3 regions of the Streptosporangium sp. NPDC004631 genome follow, and region 2 is predicted to be linked to each of the others. Evidence: riboswitches for the same ligand, from Rfam matches in the RefSeq annotation. Region 2 holds a riboswitch; each other region holds the start of a gene.
What was found. A riboswitch is a leader RNA that binds a small molecule or an ion and turns the genes downstream of it on or off. The one in region 2 is predicted to bind cyclic di-AMP.
Positions count from the first base shown of each region.

Region 1: another riboswitch for cyclic di-AMP. It lies ahead of ACWEF2_RS12945 (C40 family peptidase); the one in region 2 lies ahead of ACWEF2_RS02165 (hypothetical protein).
Region 3: another riboswitch for cyclic di-AMP. It lies ahead of ACWEF2_RS15270 (C40 family peptidase); the one in region 2 lies ahead of ACWEF2_RS02165 (hypothetical protein).

Region 1 covers NZ_JBSGCR010000010.1:69,451-71,709, reverse strand. Annotated here, with positions in the region: gene ACWEF2_RS12950 (NlpC/P60 family protein) at 1-643, shown strand, start outside; cyclic di-AMP (ydaO/yuaA leader) riboswitch at 1,148-1,306, shown strand; gene ACWEF2_RS12945 (C40 family peptidase) at 1,389-1,898, shown strand.
Region 2 covers NZ_JBSGCR010000002.1:108,913-111,171, reverse strand. Annotated here, with positions in the region: gene ACWEF2_RS02165 (hypothetical protein) at 117-950, opposite strand; cyclic di-AMP (ydaO/yuaA leader) riboswitch at 1,189-1,340, opposite strand; gene ACWEF2_RS02160 (DUF4253 domain-containing protein) at 1,772-2,259, opposite strand, start outside.
Region 3 covers NZ_JBSGCR010000012.1:176,064-178,322, forward strand. Annotated here, with positions in the region: gene ACWEF2_RS15265 (amino-acid N-acetyltransferase) at 1-422, opposite strand, end outside; cyclic di-AMP (ydaO/yuaA leader) riboswitch at 758-908, shown strand; gene ACWEF2_RS15270 (C40 family peptidase) at 923-1,963, shown strand; gene ACWEF2_RS15275 (LuxR family transcriptional regulator) at 2,213-2,259, opposite strand, start outside.

The DNA.
Region 1 (2,259 bases), on a different contig from region 2:
GCCCGACCCCGGCTCGCTGCTGAGCGGCCTGGCCGCCGTCGACCAGATGTCCGCCTCCCGCGCTCAGTCCCTGAACGCCTTCGAGGAGGCCACCAAGACGTTGCGCGGCAACCGCGACCAGGCCAGGGAGGCCCTGACCGAGGCCGATCGGACGCGTGACGAGCTGGCCGAGGAGAAGGCCAAGGCCGACAGGATGGTGAAGCTCCAGACGAAGGTGCTGCGCGATCTCGGCGCCTTTAGGACCGGCAACCCCAACAGCTCGGGGATCCAGTACAACGGCCCGGCGTCCGGCAACGCCCGGGCCGCGCTGAGCTTCGCCTTCGCCCAGGTCGGCAAGCCCTACCAGTACGGCGGCACCGGCCCGGGAGGCTGGGACTGCTCCGGCCTCGTCCAGGCGGCCTGGCGCAGCGGAGGCGTCAGCCTCCCCCGCACGACCTGGGAGCAGTGGAGCTGGGGGGCCGGCCGCAAGGTCTCCCTGAGCGAACTCCAGGCCGGTGACCTCATCTTCAGTGAGGGGCTGGGACATGTGAGCCTCTACGCGGGCGCCGGAAAGATCGTCCACGCCCCCCAGACCGGGGACGTCGTCAAGGTCGTTCCCCTGTCGGCCTACGGCCGCCGCCTGGTCGGGGCCGTCCGCCCCTGAGCCCGCCCCCTCAGCGCCCCGCTCGGCCCTCAGCGCCCCGTCCGGTGCCGCTGGAGCGTTCCACGGAAGGGTCCGCTGGATCGTTCCGCTGGGAGGACTGAGCGCGGCTGAGGGCCGGCGGATGCGCGCGGCCTCGCGGCGATCCCGGAGAGCGGGGTGGGCATGGCGGGGCCGAGAGTGGCCCGTGGGCCGTACGCGGAGGGTGAGAAGGTCGCCAAAGATGTGACGTACGCGACAGGAGAGGCGCTTTCCGAATAATGATCCGGAGGGTGTGACGAGAGTCATATTCGACCGATGAAGTCGCCCCCGAGCAGGTCTTCCGTGGGCGCGAGAAGCGTTATTTGATCTTTAAACTTTGTGAGGGCTTTGCCGAAACGTGATGATCAGAGTAGCTTCTGGCGTCGCGGCGAGTAAGCCATACCGTCGCGCCGAGCGTCGGTCCCCCAGGCCGGCTTTCCGATAGAAATCCAATTGGTCGCCGTTCCTCCAAGGGGTCCGCCCCACCACGGTGACCTGCCGAATTCGTGCAGCCAGGAGGCATGGAGCCGGGGAACCAATAGGCCGTCAACCTACGGTCAGGGGTGAATCGACATATCTGTGTCGTAGGGCGTCTTCCCAGCCCGAATCCGTCAGCTAACCCGGTAGGCATCAGTGGAAGTCCCAAGGAGAAATCCTGTCTACCACCCTGCATAACCTTCGTTTGTCACGCCTTTTTCGTCTTTCCCTCGGTGGGTTTGTCCTCACGTTGACCGCCTCAACCGGGGCGGTCACGCTGGGACCCACGGCGGCGGGGGCGGCGACGGACAGCGCGGCCGCGGTTCAGGTCGGGAGCACGGCGAAGACTCACGTCAAGCGCACGGCCAAGACCGCGATGAACAGGGCCGCACGGCAGAGGACAAAGGCCAGGAAGGCCGTATCGGTGGCCAAGCGGCAGATCGGCGATCCGTACCGGTGGGGAGCCACCGGTCCCGGCGCGTTCGACTGCTCGGGCCTTGTCCAGTACGCGTGGCGCAAGGCCGGCGTCTCCCTCCCCAGGGTCACGTACAGCCAGTACCGCGTCGTCAGGAAGAAGGTCTCATGGAGCAGGTTGCACCCTGGTGACCTGCTGTTCTTCTACGGAAAGGGCCACGTGGGCATGTATGTCGGCCACGGCAGGATGGTCCATTCGCCGAGCAGCGGCAAGACGGTCCGGATCGTGAGGCTGAGGGGCTACTACAGGTCCTCCTTCGCCGGAGCCGTCCGTCCGGGCGGCTGACAGCGGGACACGGCCCCGTCCATCCGGTTCGGGGCACAGCCGGAGAGTTGACCCCATCGTGGTCGCCGTGGAGGGGGACAGGTGTCCGGACCGTTCAACGTCGAACGGCGTTCTCGGCGCGTCGCGGAGCCGGGTCGCGGGAACGCCGCCCGTGCCGTCCGCGCCGTGGCCGATGGGGCCGGACCGGAGCCGGCCGGACGTGGTGACACCACAACCCGCTCCGGAGGAGATGGGTAACAGGTAGAGGAGGCGGCTCCACGATCACGCCTGTGATCGTGGAGCCGCCTCTCCTCGACCGCCCCGGCCCGGTTCGCCGGCGGTGTCCCGGCGGACGCGACCGCCGGTCGCCGGTCCACTAGCA
Region 2 (2,259 bases):
GAGACGACCGGTGATCCACCGGAGTGCGGCGCCTGACGGCCCACCGGGCGCGGCGTCCCATGATCTACCGGGATGTGGCGGCCCGTGATCCACCGGGGTGCGCGGTGCTCCGTGATCTACCGGCTGAGACGACCGGCGATCAGGAAGGTGGCGCCGCCCACGGCGGCCAGTCCCGCCGCGCCGGCCAGCGCGTTGGCGGAGCCGGAGGTGATGGGGGCGGTCTGTGACCCGCTCAGGTCCCGGAAGCCCTTCGGCGCGAGAGCCGCGGGGGCGACGCCGCCGTTGGGCATGAGGATCCCGGGCGCGTCGGCGAGGTCGGTCTTGTCGGCCTCCCGGTCCTTCTTCGGCTGCGCCGGGTCGGCGAGGACGACCTTCGGCGGCTCGGCCGGGTTGGAGTCCATGACCTTCCAGGCGCCGCTGGCGAACGCCACGGGGTGGTTCTTCTTGCCCACGCCGTTGCCCCACTTGGTGACGACGTAGTCGACCTTGATGTGGCCCATGCCGCCGACGCCGTCCACACCCAGCGTGCTGGGGTTGAACGTGCCGCCGGTCAGGTCGGCGAAGCTCTTGGCGTCAAGGTCGATCATGACACCGTTGTTGGAGGGAATACCGGGGCCTCGGTCGCCGACGAAGAACTTGGCCTTCTTGCCCTTGTAGACGACATAGCCCTCGGTGAACAGCGGCCAGCTCGGGCTCGCGATCATGCCCTTCTGCATGGGCTTGCCGCTCGCGGGCAGACCGGTGTCCCCGGCCCGGCCTGAGGAGTCGTCCCAGAAGTAGGAGGCCTTGGTCGAGCCCTTGAGCAGGATGGTCTCGGAGTCGGCGGACGAGGAGGAGCCGGTGTCGGCCGAGGCCGGGAGTGCCGAGACGACGCCGGCGGAGGTGAGGATGCTCGCACCCAGGATGGTGGCGGCGAACACGTGATGGCGCAGACGAGGGGAAAAACGCATAGGAAGCAGACTCTTTCGCGAGGGAACAGGACAGCCCGCACAAGAGGTCAAGGAAGACACGGGCGTATACGCGTACGCGCTCACGGAGAAGAGAAGGCGTAGCCGGAGGGGCCGGACGCTACGCGAGGCGCGATGCGAGGTGGTGCCGCGACCGGGCGCGGCGAGGAAGTCTTAGATGATCGGCACGAACACGGTAGGCGGCACCGGGACGAAGGCGATACAGCGATCCATGAAGGGGATCTCCTCTCCATCTCGTCTACCGGGTTAGCTGACGGGTTCGGGCGCTGGAGTTGCCCTACCGCCGCAGGCCTGCGGCGGATTCACCCCATGAAGTGGGTCCCCGGTTCCCGCGGCCCCCTGGGGGCCTTCGGGATTCGACGTCGGTTGGCCGCTCCTTCTCCTGAAGGGCAAGTCGCCGACCGATAACGACTAGGACACTACCTACCAGATGGGGACAAAGCAAAACAAAAGCCATGAAAACCCCAGAAGATCTACCTTCAACGGCCAAGAAAGAGCCATTGGCCAGGCCTTGACCATCCTCACTCCACGCTGTTAGGTTCGGCGAAACCATTAGGAAACCTACCTAATGATCTTATCGTCATCACCCACCTGACCTGCGGCTTCTTCCCCTTAATCCCCGAAGAAGACGGGCTTTACGAACAAGTCGCTCGATTGTCGCAGCCGCCGCCCCCAGCCGGTGCGCCGATCCTTCTCACAACGACGCCGCCCGCCCCGGCATATGCCCACGGATCCACGGAGAGCCCAATCGGCCGGGTCCGCCCTCACCCGTGCGGCCCGTCCCGCCTCCGCGACCCGGACGGTCAGTCCCACCAGAAGGACCAGGCGTTCCTCCCCCTGATCTGCTCGGCGTAGTCGATCAGCGTCCCGGCGCTGTAGATGACGCTGTCGGGACAGAACGTCCAGTGCTCGGCGGCGACGTGCAGGGCGTGCTCCGGGGTGACCGGAGGCGCGGCGACGCTCAGGTCCAGGGTGTTGAACCCCATGCCGACCAGCCGCGCCCCGAACCGGTCCTCCCAGCTGCGCACCACGGCCGCCAGCGGGACCATCCACTCGTTGTGGTTCAGCGCCCCCTGCCACCCCATGACGGCCAGCGCGTCGGCACCCCGGTCGGCCGCGACCAGCCCGAGCGGGGTCCGGCGCTCGGCGATCACCCCGGCGTACCAGTCGGCGACCGCGCCGGGGTCGGCGGCGAGCTCGCCCGACGGGGCCGGTCCCGGACACCCCGGACCGAACGGGTCGAGCAGCTCCAGTTGCCCGGCATCGGCCTTCTGGACCCAGTCTGCCCAGA
Region 3 (2,259 bases), on a different contig from region 2:
GCGCGGACGAGCTCGGAGACGATCCGGTGGCCGATGCCCAGGCCCCGGCAGCCGGGATCGACGGCGACCGTGCGGATCTCGGCGAGGTCCTCCCACAGGACGTGAAGCGCCCCGCAACCCACCACGACCCCGTCCCTGTCGGCCACCCAGAACTCCTGGACGTCCTCGTACAGGGTGACCGTGGCCTTCTCCAGCAGGCGCGGACCGGCCCCGGCGTAGGTGTCGACAAGCCGCCGGATGCCGCGCACGTCCGGGGTGCGGGCACGCCGGATCGTGATCGCGATGGCGTCCGCCCCGGCCTCCCGCCGGCTCGGCGATCCCCGATCCGCGTCCACTCCCCCGTCCACGGTCCCCGCTCGTCGTCCCGCGTCTCCGGTGCGGCGTACGGCCGGCGTCGGGGACTGCTCCGCAACCTGCTCCATGACCGATCAGCGTACGTCCTCGTCACCACCTATTTACGGCTCAGCCTTAACCCCTGTCCAGGAGCCGTTGGATGACGCACCGTAGCTCGCCTGCCACGGTGAGCCGAGATCTTCGCCGACGGACCGAATCCCCCCGTCTCACACGCACGGACCTGCGAAGACCCCCGTCACCTCCGCCAGGAGGGACGCGGGGCCGGCGTGACACACATATCGATCATGAAATGATGTGACCTGACCGTGACATTTCAGTTGTGAAAGCTCTACCAACTTTGCAGTTCTGGTTGAGCATGAACCTCCAATTGCACTAATGTCCGTCCTCGATGTCAGCAACGTAAAGAGCTGACCCGCCGAATCCCCCGACTGGGGAACCGGGGACCCACCCTCCCGACGTCCCCCGGGGTGAATCCGAGGTGCCACCGGCATCCGGTAGGGCTGCCTCCGGCCCGAACCCGTCAGCTAACCCGGTAGGCGGCCAAGAGAGGAGCCTGTTGGTGAAGCGCATGCGCGACCGTGGGGCACGACGTGCGGGCAGGCACGCCCGCAGCCGAGAACAGGCGGCGCGCGGACTGTCGTTCCGGTTCGCGGTCATCGGGGCGGCGTTCGCCTCCCTCACCCTCGGCACCCCCCTCGTGGCGGCCACCGCCGACCCGCAGCCCAGCCTCCGCCAGCTCGCCAAACAGGCCGAGAAGCTGCACACCGAGATCGAGACGCTCACCGAGCAGTACAACGGCGAGCGGGTCAAGCTCAAGCAGGCCCAGCGCGCCGCCGAGAGCGCCGAGAAGACCCTCGCCGTCAGCGAGTCGGAGCTGGAGTCACGGCGCACCAAGGCCACCCTGCTCGCGCAGAGCAGCTACATGGCGGGCGGGCTGGGCCCGGGGCTCACCTTCAGCCAGTCCTCCGATCCCGACGCCTTCCTCGACCAGGCCACCACGAACTACGCGCTCCAGCAGCAGCAGAGCGAGGAGGTCGCCCAGGTCGGCCGGGCGATCAAGGCCGCGGAGAGCGCGCAGGTGAGCGCCAAGGCCCGGACCACCGAGGTCAAGGACCTCCTCAACCAGATCGGCGACAGGCGCACCACGATCGAGCGCCTGGTCGCCAAGGTCGAGAGCAGCCTGTTTCGGGAGGTACGGTCCCGGGCGAGCAGCACCCGGGGCAACCGGGTGAAGATCGACGTGCCGATCGTGGGCGACGGCAAGGCCGCCGAGGCCGCCCGGTGGGCTCTCACCCAGCAACTCAAGCCGTATGTGTGGGGCGCCGAGGGACCGAACTCCTTCGACTGCTCGGGCCTGGTGATGTGGGCCTACCAGAAGGTCGGCATCAGCCTGCCGCACTACACGGGCAACCAGTGGACGGCGGGCACCCACGTCTCCAGGGACGACCTGCGCCCCGGGGACCTGGTCTTCTTCTACAGCGACCTGCACCACGTGGGGATCTACATCGGCGCGGGCCTGATGGTCCACGCCCCCCAGACCGGTGACGTCATCCACATCGCGACGATCGACAACCGCCCCTTCGCCGGTGGTGTGCGTATCGCGGACTGAGCGCGAACCCGGTGCGGACCCCGGCGGCGCCGGGCGCGAACACCCCGCCGCGGACCGGGCGCGGGCCGACCGCGAACACCCGGCCGTGAACTGGGCGCGGGTCGGGTGCGGGGTCGGTCACGGGCCGAGCGCGGGCCGAGAACCGCCCCTGGGGCGGGCTGAGAGAGCCCCTGGGGCGACCACGGGGACAAAACGGGGCACGGGGTAGGGGTGTCGCCTTCAAGGCCGGAGCGGGCCGGGAGGCGGGGTTTAGATCAGTCGCCGGCGGGCGGCCCAGGCCACGGCCTCGATCGCCG